Regions from separate parts of the Branchiibius hedensis genome, predicted to be linked through region 3. Evidence: predicted binding sites of a transcription regulator. Region 3 holds the regulator's gene; each other region holds the start of a gene.
The links. The regulator HrcA, encoded in region 3, represses chaperone genes, less so after heat shock. The targets are predictions, from matches to a motif close to TTNGCACTCGNNNNNNNCGAGTGCNAA.

Region 1 (4,247 bases), 1.0 Mb from region 3:
TGAACTGCGGTCCAGGTGCAGCAGTTCGACGTACCAGTCGACCAGAGCGTCGGGAAGTTTCACGAGGCGGCCACCAACTCCCGGTGGGTCGCGCTCAGCCGGGCGATCGCCGTACCCAAGGAGCCGATGACGATCAGGGCCGCCCAGAACGTCAGGGCGCCAGGGAAGGCAGTGGCGAGTACGGCGACCAGGCACCTCTCGGTCTTGCCGAAGGGTCCGCCGTTGCGCCGGGTGGCGCCCGCGCCGGCGGCGGCCAGGGAGGCGAAGGTGGGCAGGGTGGCGGCCACTGCGGCCACGAGAACGTAACCGACCTGCGGACTGGACCACCCGGCGTACTCACGGGCAGCCAACGCGGTCAGTCCGGCGAACATCAACAGGTCGCTGAGCCGGTCGCCGATCTCATTGAGCACGAATCCCCACGGCCGACTCACCCCGCGGGCGCGCGCGACCGCCCCGTCGAGGTTGGCACCGGCCAGGCGGATGGCCAGGGCGATCAGCGCAGCCCACCACCAGCCGCGCCAGATCACCAGGGCGGCGGCGACGGCACCCAGTACGCCGATCAGAGTGAAGACGTCGGGAGAGATGCCACGGCGTACTGCGTCATCGGTGATGACCTGCAGACGACGGGCGTACCACGGTTTGAGCGCGTACAGACCTTGCACCGGACCCCTCCCAGGCGACGTCCACCCATCCAAGCACGATCGGGGGTCCGAATCGTTTGCACTCACAGGCCGAGAGTGCCAATAATGGCATTAGCACTCTCGCCTTGAGAGTGACAAAACTCAGTAAGACAAGTGGCCGCAGGGCGAGGGCCTCAGCGGGTGGATGACGTGAGTTCACCGGCTCGGCTCGTCCGTCGCGGGCGTCATGCGGCCAACCCGTAACGCGACGTGTGGGAGGACTACCGCACATGGCTAAGTTGATTGCTTTCGATGAAGAGGCGCGCCGCGGCCTCGAGCGGGGTATGAACACCCTCGCCGACGCCGTCAAGGTGACGCTGGGCCCCAAGGGCCGCAACGTGGTGCTCGAGAAGAAGTGGGGCGCCCCCACGATCACCAACGATGGTGTGTCCATCGCCAAGGAGATCGAGCTCGACGAGCCGTACGAGAAGATCGGCGCCGAGCTGGTCAAGGAAGTTGCCAAGAAGACTGACGACGTCGCCGGTGACGGTACGACGACCGCCACCGTTCTGGCCCAGGCCATGGTCCGCGAGGGCCTGCGCAACGTCGCCGCCGGCGCGAACCCGATGGCGCTCAAGCGCGGCATCGAAGGCGCGGTTGCTGGTGTCAGCCAGGCGCTGCTGGACAACGCCAAGGAGATCGAGACCAAGGAGCAGATCGCTGCGACCGCGTCCATCTCCGCTGCTGACCCGCAGATCGGTGAGTTGATCGCCGAGGCCATGGACAAGGTCGGCAAGGAAGGCGTCATCACCGTCGAGGAGAGCAACACCTTCGGTCTGGAGCTGGAGCTCACCGAGGGTATGCGCTTCGACAAGGGCTACATCTCCGGTTACTTCGTGACCGACACCGAGCGCATGGAGACGGTCCTGGAGGACCCCTACATCCTCATCGTCAACTCCAAGATCAGCACCGTGAAGGACCTGCTGCCGCTGCTGGAGAAGGTCATGCAGTCCGGCAAGCCGCTGGTCATCATCGCTGAGGACGTCGACGGCGAGGCCCTGTCCACGCTGGTCGTCAACAAGATCCGCGGCACCTTCAAGTCGGTCGCCGTCAAGGCGCCGGGCTTCGGTGACCGCCGCAAGGCCATGCTGCAGGACATCGCGATCCTGACCGGTGGCCAGGTCATCTCCGAGGAGGTCGGCCTCAAGCTGGAGACCGCCGAGCTGGAGCTGCTGGGGCGCGCCCGCAAGGTCGTCGTCACCAAGGACGAGACCACCGTGGTCGAGGGTGCCGGCGACGCGTCGCAGATCGCCGGCCGGGTCAACCAGATCCGCGCCGAGATCGAGAACAGCGACTCTGACTACGACCGCGAGAAGCTGCAGGAGCGCCTGGCCAAGCTGGCCGGTGGCGTGGCCGTCATCAAGGCGGGTGCTGCGACCGAGGTCGAGCTGAAGGAGCGCAAGCACCGCATCGAGGACGCCGTCCGCAACGCGAAGGCTGCCGTCGAAGAGGGCATCGTCGCCGGTGGTGGCGTGGCTCTGCTGCAGGCGACGGACGCTGCGTTCGCCGACCTGAAGCTGGAAGGTGACGAGGCGACCGGTGCGAACATCGTGCGCGTTGCCGCCGAGGCTCCGCTGAAGCAGATCGCGCTGAACGCCGGGCTCGAGCCGGGCGTCGTGGTGGAGAAGGTCCGCAACCTGCCCGCCGGTGAAGGTCTGAACGCTGCGACCGGTGAGTACGTCAACATGGTCGACTCGGGCATCATCGACCCGGCCAAGGTGACTCGCTCCGCGTTGCAGAACGCTGCGTCGATCGCCGCGCTGTTCCTGACCACCGAGGCTGTCATTGCTGACAAGCCCGAGAAGGCGGCTGCTCCGGCAGGCGACCCGACCGGTGGCATGGGGGACATGGGATTCTAATCCATGGGTTTCTAATCCAAACCTGCACGAAGCGAAGGCCGCTCTCCCACGGGAGGGCGGCCTTCGCCGTACGTTGAATGTGTTGGGACTCGGCCAGGTCAGCTGATGGTCATCTGGGCCAGGCGGATCATGTTGCCGGACGGGTCGCGGAAGCCGCAGTCGATCCCGTAGGGGCGCTCCTCGGGCTTCTCGTAGAACTCGACGCCTTTGGCGGACAGCTCCGCGTAGTCGCGGCGGACGTCGTCGGTGACCAGGAAGACCGCGCCGATCAGCCCGGTGGACATGGCCTTCTCGACCAGGTCGTGCTGCTCATCGGTGAAGACGGGGGCGCCGGGAATGCTCATCAGGACGATCTCGATGTCCGGTTGGTCCTTCGGGCCGACGGTGAGCCAGCGGAAGCCGGGCATTTCGGGGAAGCTCCAGTCCGAGCGCAGTTCGAAGCCGACCTTGGTGGTCCAGAAGTCAAGGGCGACCTCCTGGTCGTGGACCCAGACGTTGATGCTGGAGATGGTGATGCTCACGGGTTTCCTCCTGTAGCGGTTTCGGTGCCCACGACGCTACGAGGTGGGAGTCGCCGGGTCTTCTCGAAACGTGCGCAGTTGGGGTCGGGCCTCTCGGCGGACGACGCAGCCGGGGATCGCGAACCTCGGCGTCTGCGCGAACTCGGCCCGGTACTGGGTCGGCGTCTGGCCGTACATTCGCTTGAAACTGGTCGTGAAGCTGCCGACCGAGGTGAGCCCCACCTCGGCACAGACCCGTGCGACATCGTGGTCGGTGTTGCGCAACAAGGTGGCGGCGCGTTCGAGGCGACGGGTCAGCAGGTAGCCGTGCGGGCTGATGCCGAATGTCTCCCGGAACGCGCGGGAGAAGTGCGCCTGACTCAGCCCGGCGGCTGCGGCCATGTCCGCCACCCCGATCGGCTCGTCGTACCGGTGATCGGCGAGGTCGCGGGCTCGTAGCAGGTGACGTTCGATCGGCAGGCCCACGATCACAGTCTGCCGTGCTCAGAACTCGCCACGTGCTCTGCGCGCAGCCCACTAGGGTGACCTGGTGCCGGAATACCAGCGGATCCACGTGTCCTACAACGGCCGGCTGGGTGTGCCGGTCGGTCTCTTCGTGGCCGTGGACCATCTGCGCCGGGCTGGTCGGCTCTCGCCGGACGATGAGGCGCTGTGGCTGACCGTCGACGATTGGTTCATCGCGAATCTGCCTGAGCCGCCGCAGTATTCCGATGGGAACACCGCCGGCGTCGTGACGTGGTTTAAGCCGCCGCTGCCCGCTGCGATGCAGCGTCGGGTCGAGGTCGCGACGGGACTACTGAGCAAGTACGGCGTGCCGTGGTCAATCAGTGAGTCCGATGACCCGGGCGAGATCGTGTACGAAGACGATTTCCAGGTGGCTGTCGTGCCGCCGGTCCGTGGTGAGCCGTCGCCGATGCCGGCAGGGGTGACGCTTGGGCCAACGACGGGCGGTTCGAAGCAAAGCCTGGGCACGGACGCTTCTGCAGCCGCACGGCGCCACCTTGCCTACTACGCAACGGAACTCGCCGACCGGGCCAACCGCCCTGCGTCGCCTGACCGGCAGCGGCAGTTGGCGGCGTTCATAGCGCAGTGTGAAGCCCTTGAGCTCGCGACGATCCTGGAGGTCGGCTGTGGCGGCGGCCGGGACGGCGTGGCGTTGCAGGAAGCTGGATTCGATTACCGCGGAG
Region 2 (4,247 bases), 680 kb from region 3:
ACACCTCAGGCCAGGATCCGGTCGACGAGGTCGGCCCAGCCGGCGAGGATCCGGTCGCGGTCCATGTGCTCGATCCGCACCTGTTGGTCAAGGATCCGGCGGTCGAGGGGCGCGATGAGGGCGACGGCCAGCAGCGTGAGATCGCCGGTGACGCCAGCTGACCGCAGCAGGTAGCGCACGTGAGTGGCGATGAAACTCTCTGTGGCGTAGGAGCGTTGGACCGATTCGCCGGCCGCGGCGATCAGCTCGGTGCTGCTGCGGTTCAGCTCGAACAGCGACGCACCGAACGCGATGAGTCGCTCCCGTGGACCGGCTCCCGGGCCCAGCGGCGGTGGGCCGGAGATGACGCTCTCCTGCCAGGCCCGGGCGTGCTCGTTGAGCAGGGCGCCCATGACGCCTTCGCGCGAGCCGAACCGGCGAAAGACGGTGCCCTTGCCGACACCGGCCGACGCGGCCAGGCGATCCATGGTGAGGGCGTCGATGCCTTCGGCGGCGACGATCTGCCGGGCGGCGCAGAGCAGCGCTTCGCGGTTGCGCGCTGCGTCGGCACGTTCGGTGGGCGCGCCGAAGGCCACCGGCAACGGCAACGGCATCGGCTTGGACATGACGTGGATCACTCTACGGTTGAGGGCAATTGACAAAGCGGACCGCGGTCCGTTTAATCGTCAGCGTACCCCATTTCAGACTTTCTAGGAGAACCCCCATGACCACCGTCGCCGTCCTCGTCGGCAGCCTGCGCGCCGACTCCGTCAACCGCCGCCTCGCCGAGACCCTGCGCGACAACGCACCCGAGGGTGTGGACCTGGTGATCGTCGACGGCCTGGCCGATCTGCCGTTCTACAACGAGGAGATCGACACCGAGGCGAGCGTGCCGGCGGCTGCTGCCGCAGTGCGCGACAAGGTCGCTGCCGCGGACCGCGTGCTCGCGGTCACGCCGGAATACAACGGCACGATGCCGGCCGTCCTGAACAACGCCATCGACTGGTTGTCCCGCCCCTACGGCGCCGGCGCGATCGTGGGCAAGCCGTTCACCGTCGTCGGCACCACCCCCACGCCGTTCGGCGGCAAGTGGTCGCACGCGGACGCCGCGCGCTCGGCCAAGATCGCCGGAGCGCACGTGCTGGAGGACGCCATCGTGTCGCAGACCGCGATCGACGTTGACGTCTTCAGCGCGGAGATCCAGGACCGCTTCGCCGCGGCCCTGCTGGCGCTGGTGGAGGCCGAAGCACCCGTCGCCGCCTGAATCTGACGCCTGACGCACCCCCACCTGCGGCATAACCAGCCCGAGTGGGGGTGCGTTGTGCTGTCGCGGTCCCTGGTGGCGGCACAACGCGCGCGAGTGACGTGCGTGCGGGGGTTCGCTCTCGGCGTACGGGAAAGGGTTGGCACTCGGCTTGCATGAGTGCCAACGCGCGCCTAGATTCAGAGTTAGCACTCCGCCTCGGACAGTGCTAACGGCAGACCAGGGTCGACCCCCGCGACGGCGGCCCCGCGAAACCGGCGGAAACCACGAGGCGGACGCACCCTCAAACGCAACGAATCCAAGAGGAAGGTCCCACCGTGTCGGTGAACATCAAGCCGCTCGAAGACCGCATCGTGGTCAAGTCGGTCGAGGCCGAGCAAACCACCGCGTCCGGTCTGGTCATCCCGGACACCGCCAAGGAGAAGCCCCAGGAGGGCGAAGTCCTGGCGATCGGCCCGGGCCGCATCGACGACAAGGGCCAGCGCGTGCCGCTGGACGTCGCCGTTGGTGACAAGGTCATCTACTCCAAGTACGGCGGCACTGAGGTCAAGTACGGCGGCGAGGAGCTGCTGATCCTGTCCGCGCGCGACGTCCTCGCGGTTGTCGGCTGACGAACCTCACACGCAGCGCCCCGGCTCGTGCGCCCAGAGTCCCTCGCGGACACAACGGGCCACGGCCGGGGCGCCTGCGTTGACGAAAGGAATCTGTAATGGCAAAGACGCTGGAATTCAACGACGAGGCGCGCAAGTCTCTGGAGCGCGGGGTTGACGCCCTCGCCAACACCGTCAAGGTGACGCTCGGCCCCAAGGGCCGCAACGTCGTCATCGACAAGAAGTGGGGCGCCCCCACGATCACCAACGACGGGGTGACCATCGCCCGTGAGGTCGAGCTCGAGGACCCCTACGAGAACCTCGGCGCGCAGCTGGCCAAGGAAGTGGCCACCAAGACCAACGACGTGGCCGGTGACGGTACGACGACTGCGACCGTTCTCGCCCAGGCCATGGTCAAGGAGGGCTTGCGTAACGTCGCTGCGGGCGCAGCCCCCGCCGGCCTGAAGCGCGGCATCGACAAGGCCGTCGCTGCGGTCAACGACCGCTTGCTGGCCAACGCCCGTGAGGTCGACGGCCGCGACGAGGTCGCCTCTGTCGCAGGGCTTTCCGCCCAGGACGCGACCATCGGCGGTCTGATCGCCGACGCGTTCGACAAGGTCGGCAAGGACGGTGTCATCACCATCGAGGAGTCGGCGACGGCGACCACCGAGCTGGACTTCACCGAGGGTATGCAGTTCGACAAGGGCTACATCAGCGCCTACTTCGTCACCGACCCCGAGCGCATGGAGGCCGTCCTGGAGGACGCCTACATCCTGATCAACCAGGGCAAGATCTCCGCGATCGCCGACGTGCTGCCGCTGCTGGAGAAGGTCGCGCAGTCCGGCAAGCCGCTGGTCGTCATCGCCGAGGACGTCGACGGCGAGGCCCTGTCCACGCTGGTCGTCAACAAGATCCGGGGCATCTTCAACGTGGTCGCGGTCAAGGCGCCGGGCTTCGGGGATCGCCGCAAGGCCATGCTGCAGGACATCGCGATCCTCACCGGTGGCCAGGTCGTCGCCGAAGAGGTCGGTCTGAAGCTGGACCAGGTCGGTCTGGAGGTGCTGGGTCAGGCCCGCCGCGTGGTGGTGACCAAGGACAACACCACGATCATCGACGGTCAGGGCGCGCCCGAGGACGTCACCGGCCGCGTGGCCGAGCTGAAGTCCGAGATCGAGCGCACCGACTCCGACTGGGACCGCGAGAAGCTGCAGGAGCGCCTGGCCAAGCTGGCCGGCGGGGTCTGCGTGATCAAGGTCGGCGCGCACACCGAGGTGGAGCTGAAGGAGAAGAAGCACCGCATCGAGGACGCCGTCTCCGCGACCCGCGCCGCGATCGAGGAGGGCATCGTCGCCGGTGGCGGTTCGGCCCTGGTGCACGCTGCCGCTGCGTTGCAGAACCTCGCGCTCGAAGGCGACGAGGCCACCGGTGCCTCGATCGTGGCCAAGGCGGTCGTCGAGCCGCTGCGCTGGATCGCCGAGAACGCCGGTCTGGAAGGCTACGTCGCCGTCTCCAAGGTGGGCGAGCTGCCCGTCGGCAACGGCCTCAACGCCGCCACCGGGGAGTACGGCGATCTGGTGGGTGCCGGTGTCATCGACCCGGTCAAGGTGACCCGGTCCGCGCTTCTCAACGCGGCCTCCATCGCCTCGATGGTGCTGACCACGGACACGCTGGTCGTCGACAAGCCCGAAGAGGAAGAGGCTGAGGCCGGTCACGGCCACGGACACGGGCACTGAGGCGACGACGAAGCGTGAAACGGAGGTTGTCGACGAGGCGCTAGCCGAGTCGGCGGCCGTAGTGGAGCGTGAGGAGTGCCTCAGAAGGCACTGAGGCGACGACGAAGCGTGAAACGGAGGTTGTCGACGAGGCGCTAGCCGAGTCGGCGGCCGTAGTGGAGCGTGAGGAGTGCCTCAGAAAGCACTGATCCAACCCTCCGGTGCGCCCGTCACTGCTGCGGCAGGGACGGGCGCGCCGCTGTGTGTTTGCACCGGAGTTCACCCAGAGTTGCTCGCGCGGGGGACGACATGCCTATGGTTGATGGGTTGAGCAATCAACGAAACGTCAGCGATCGTCGGTAAGGAGTGGTGCAGTGAGCCTCGGCCCGCTACGCAAACCACGCTCGACCGGTGAGGCGGCAGGTGACCTACCGTCCAGCTCCGTAACGTTTCCGCCGGTTACAGCGATATCACCGGAGAACGCGCAGACCCCCCTGCGTGATCTTGTGACGCAGGCCCGGCAAGGCGATGACGTCGCGACCAACGATCTGATGGCCGCTGTGCATCAACTGTCGCTGCGCTACGCGCGTGCGCGACTGGGTAGATACGCAGCAGCCACCGACGTAGCGGCAGATGTCGCGCAGGAGGTGTGTGTGGCTGTGCTCGTCGCGCTGCCCCGGTACACCGATCGCGGTCTGCCCT
Region 3 (4,247 bases):
TGGATCCGGCGTAGTCCGCCTCGGCGACGACCGGCGGCGGGCACTCGGGGTGCGCCAGCACGGTCACGCCGGGGAAGTCGTCGCGGATCTGGCGGATGTCAGCGGGCGTGAAGCGTTCGTGGACCTCGCAGGCACCGGGGTGCGTGATGACCTCGACACCGGTGCGGGCGGCGATGTTCCGCGCCAGGTACTGGTCGGGGATCATGATGACCTTGTCAACGCCGAGGGACTCGATGATCTCGACCGCGTTGCCGGACGTGCAGCAGATGTCGCTGGCGGCTTTGACCGCGGCGGAGGTGTTGACGTAGGTCACGACCGGGACGCCCGGGTGCTGGCGGCGCAGCTCGGCAATGTCTGCAGGAGTGATGGATTCGGCCAGCGAGCAACCGGAGCGAAGGTCGGGCAACAGCACCCGCTTGCTGGGGTTCAGCAGTTTGGCGGTCTCGGCCATGAAGTGCACGCCGGCCAGCACGATGGTGCTCGCTTCGACGGTCTGTGCTTCGCGGGCCAGGGCCAGGGAGTCCCCGACGATGTCCGCGACACCGTGGAAGACCTCCGGGGTCATGTAGTTGTGCGCCAGGATCACCGCGTCGTGCTCGCGCTTGAGGGCCTCGATCGCCCGGATCTCCGGCTCGACCATGGCCCACTCGACCGGCGGGATGTGGCTACGGACCTTGTCGTATGTGGCGATGGACATTGCGCCCTCCTCGGCGACATGTGCTCAGTGTGAGCATTTGCTACGAGTGAGCATAACGCGGCCGGGTTCGCGCTGGCCAATCGGGCCGCCCGGTGCGTGTCGAGTGGTGGGCTGTGGTCGCGCTCGCCGACAACGGTCAGCGGGGCAGCGGCAGCTTGGTCCCGGCCTGCTCGCGCTCGGTGAAGACCTCGCGCCGGAACCGGTAGAGCGCTGCCGGTCGCCCGCCGGTCGAGCGGGTCGAGCCACCCGTCGGCTCGACGAGTTCTTGAGCGGCGATCGCGCGGCGGAAGTTCTGTTTGTGCACCCGGACACCGCCCAGCGCCTCCAAAACCTCCTGCAACTGACCGAGGGTGAACTCCGGGTCCATCAGCTCGAAGACCAGCGGCCGGTGCTGCAGGCGTGAGCGCAGACGCGACAGTGCCGTCGCGAGAATGCGCCGGTGGTCGGCCTTCATGGTGGGCCCGGTGAGGCTCAAAGCACCTGTGCCACAGGGGGATTCGAGAACAAGACCGGCTTCCCACAGCAGTTCGTATCGTTGCAGCGCGAGCTCGCTGCGCCAGCCGGAACCGTCCAGCCCGAACTGGTAGGCCACCCGCTCCTGCCGGACCACGTCGGTCCCTGCCCATCGGCCGAGCGCGGTGTGGATCTCCTGGGACAGCCGGTCGGCCGGTGCGTCGTCGGCCAGGTGGCGGCGATCCTCCCAGGGCAGCAGGTCGTAGATGCTGGCCCACCCGTCCTGTTGTTCGTCGGCGCGCGTCAGACCCAGATAGCTGATCGAGATCTCTCGTACCGCGTCGTCGGTGCGGCCCAGGTCGGCGAAGGTGTAGAGCTGCTCGACGTAACCCAGGGTCGCGCCGGTCTGGTCCCGGACGAAGGCGCGTGCGCCCTCCTGCAGCGAGTCGTGATCCGTGCGCAGCGGTCCCGACGGCAACGCGGGGGGACGGCCGCCGGCCAGGACTCGTGGCACCACCGCGCCGGTCGTGCCACCGGTGACCGCGACGACGACCGCAACGAGTTCGGCGCGAATGCCGGCGGCCGGGTCAGCCATCGCCGGGGTCGGTGACGAAGTCGATGAGTTCCTCGACCCGGCCGAGCAGTTCCGGTTCCAGGTCGGAGTAGCTGCGGACCGTGCCGAGGATCTTCTTCCAGCCGGTCGCCACGTCCGCCTGGGAGGAGTTCGGCCAGCCGAGCTGCGCCAGAACACCCTTCTTCCATTCGATGGAGCGGGGGATGACCGGCCAACTGGACCAGCCGAGGCGGTCGGGGCGGACCGACTGCCACACGTCCACGAACGGATGACCGACGACCAGGACGTCCGAGCCGCCGTACGCCGCCAGCGCCGAGCGCACCAGGCGATCTTCTTTGCTGCCGGTCACGAGGTGATCCACCAGCACCCCCATCCGGCGGCCGGGGCCGGGGGAGAAGGCGGCGATCACGTCCTGGAGATGGTCGACACCTTCGAGGAGTTCGACGACGACACCTTCCACCCGCAGGTCGTCTCCCCACACTTTCTCCACCAGTTCCGCGTCGTGGCGTCCCTCGACGAAGATCCGCGAGCCCACCGCGACGCGGGCGGCGGTGTCGACGGCCACCGAGCCACTCGCCGTACGGGACGGACGCGCGGGAGCCGAGGCGGCCCGGGGGGCGGTGAGGACCACGGGTTGCCCTTCGACCAGGAAGCCCGGACCGAGGCGGAACGCGCGGGTCTTCCCGTGCCGGTCCTCCAGGTGCACCACGTGCATGCCACCAGCCTTCTCGACGCGTACGACGGCGCCACACCAGCCGGTCTCCAGGTCCTCCACGACCAGGCCCGGATCGGCGCTCTGTTCGCGGGAGCGGGTTCGCCCGTGCGCCCGCCAGTCGCCGGAGAGGACGTCAGCGCCGTACCGATCGGAGGTCACGACGGCAACGGTAGAGCAACGCAGCCCTTTTTCAGACGTAGACTTGGCACTCGAACAACACGAGTGCCAACGACCAACTGGCGAAGGAGGATGCCGTGAGCGAAGAACGCCGTCTGGAAGTGCTGCGGGCCATCGTCCAGGACTACGTGGCCACCTCGGAACCGGTCGGCTCCAAGGCCCTCTTGGAGCGCCACCAACTCGGGGTGAGCGCGGCCACGGTGCGCGGCGACATGGCCGCACTGGAGGACGACGGGCTGATCAGTGCCCCGCACACCTCCGCCGGGCGAATCCCCACGGATGCCGGCTACCGGCTCTTCGTGGACCGGCTCAGCACCGTCAAACCGCTCAGCCGCGCGGAGAAGTCCGCCATCCAGACCTTCCTGGCCCAATCGGTGGACCTCGACGACGTGGTCGACCGCAGCACCCGGCTGCTTGCGTCGCTGACCAATCAGGTCGCCGTGATGCAGTACCCGTCGGTGACGTCCGCGAGCGTGCGGCACGTGGAGCTGGTCCCGATGGCCGGCAACCGGCTGCTGGTGGTGCTGATCTTGTCCACCGGGCGCGTCGAACAACGCGTCGTGCCGGTGCCCTCGGACCTCACCGATCAGACCGACCTGCTCGCCCAGCTTCGTACCCGGGTCAACGAGGCCGTCGTCGGCCGACGACGCACCGACGCGGTCAGCGCGATCAACGACCTCGCGGTGCCGCTGGCCCAGCAGCTGCCGCAGGCCGACCAGGGCATGCTCGGCCAGATCCTGGCCGAGGTGACCTCGGCGCTGCAGATCCTGGGCGACGAGCGGGTGGTCATGGCGGGCCGGGCCAACCTGGCCAAGTCCGCGACCGACGTACGCACCTTGGCGCCGGTGCTGGAGGCCCTGGAACAGCACGTCATCCTGCTGAAACTGCTCGGCCACCTCGAGGCAGACGGTGACAACTTGGTGATGGTGCGGATCGGCGCCGAGAACGACGTCGCCGACCTGCAGAGCACCTCGGTGATCAGCACGACTTATCAAACCGGGGGTCTAGGCGTCGTCGGACCGACGCGGATGGACTACCCCGCCACGATGGCCGCCGTCCGCGCGGTCGCCCGTTACGTCTCAGAGATTCTGGAGTGACATCAGTGAACGACTACTACGGCGACCTGGGCGTCTCCCGGGACGCTTCGCCGGAGGAGATCAAGCGCGCCTACCGGCGGCTGGCCCGCAAACTGCACCCGGACGTCAACCCGGGCGAGGATGCCGCCGAGCAGTTCAAGAAGGTCTCGCAGGCCTACGAAGTCCTGTCCGACCCCGAGAAGCGCCAGTCCTACGACATGGGCGCCGACCCGTTTGCGGCCGGCGGCGGCGGACCGGCCGGCTTCGGTGCCGGATTCTCCTTCTCCGATGTGATGGACGCCTTCTTCGGCGGCGCGGGCGCCGCCGGTGGTGGCGCCGGCCCGCGCTCGCGGGTGCAGCGCGGTCAGGATGCCTTGCTGCCGTTGGACATTGACCTCAAGGTCGCCGTCTTCGGTGGCGCCGAGGACCTGACCTACGACACCGCCGTGGTCTGCCAGACCTGCCACGGGGACGGTTCACGGCCCGGCACCGGTCGACGTACCTGCGACGTCTGCAAGGGCGCCGGGCAGGTCCAGCAGGTGCAGCGCACCTTCC

Region 1: the regulator HrcA is predicted to act here: its motif matches at 753-779, upstream of groL (chaperonin GroEL).
Region 2: the regulator HrcA is predicted to act here: its motif matches at 1,383-1,409, upstream of groES (co-chaperone GroES).

The regions. Positions count from the first base shown of each region.
Region 1 is NZ_UESZ01000001.1:2,711,541-2,715,787, reverse strand. It holds gene DR843_RS13130 (phosphatidate cytidylyltransferase) at 1-63, opposite strand, end outside; gene DR843_RS13125 (CDP-alcohol phosphatidyltransferase family protein) at 60-662, opposite strand; gene groL (chaperonin GroEL) at 911-2,539, shown strand; gene DR843_RS13115 (VOC family protein) at 2,638-3,060, opposite strand; gene DR843_RS13110 (helix-turn-helix domain-containing protein) at 3,097-3,525, opposite strand; gene DR843_RS13105 (class I SAM-dependent methyltransferase) at 3,590-4,247, shown strand, end outside.
Region 2 is NZ_UESZ01000001.1:2,386,155-2,390,401, reverse strand. It holds gene DR843_RS11550 (hypothetical protein) at 1-4, opposite strand, end outside; gene DR843_RS11545 (TetR/AcrR family transcriptional regulator) at 6-605, opposite strand; gene DR843_RS11540 (NAD(P)H-dependent oxidoreductase) at 704-1,243, shown strand; gene groES (co-chaperone GroES) at 1,561-1,854, shown strand; gene groL (chaperonin GroEL) at 1,953-3,566, shown strand; gene shbA (RNA polymerase sigma factor ShbA) at 3,920-4,247, shown strand, end outside.
Region 3 is NZ_UESZ01000001.1:1,709,548-1,713,794, reverse strand. It holds gene nadA (quinolinate synthase NadA) at 1-697, opposite strand, end outside; gene DR843_RS08390 (NUDIX hydrolase) at 834-1,745, opposite strand; gene DR843_RS08385 (DUF3097 domain-containing protein) at 1,738-2,598, opposite strand; gene hrcA (heat-inducible transcriptional repressor HrcA) at 2,694-3,713, shown strand; gene dnaJ (molecular chaperone DnaJ) at 3,719-4,247, shown strand, end outside.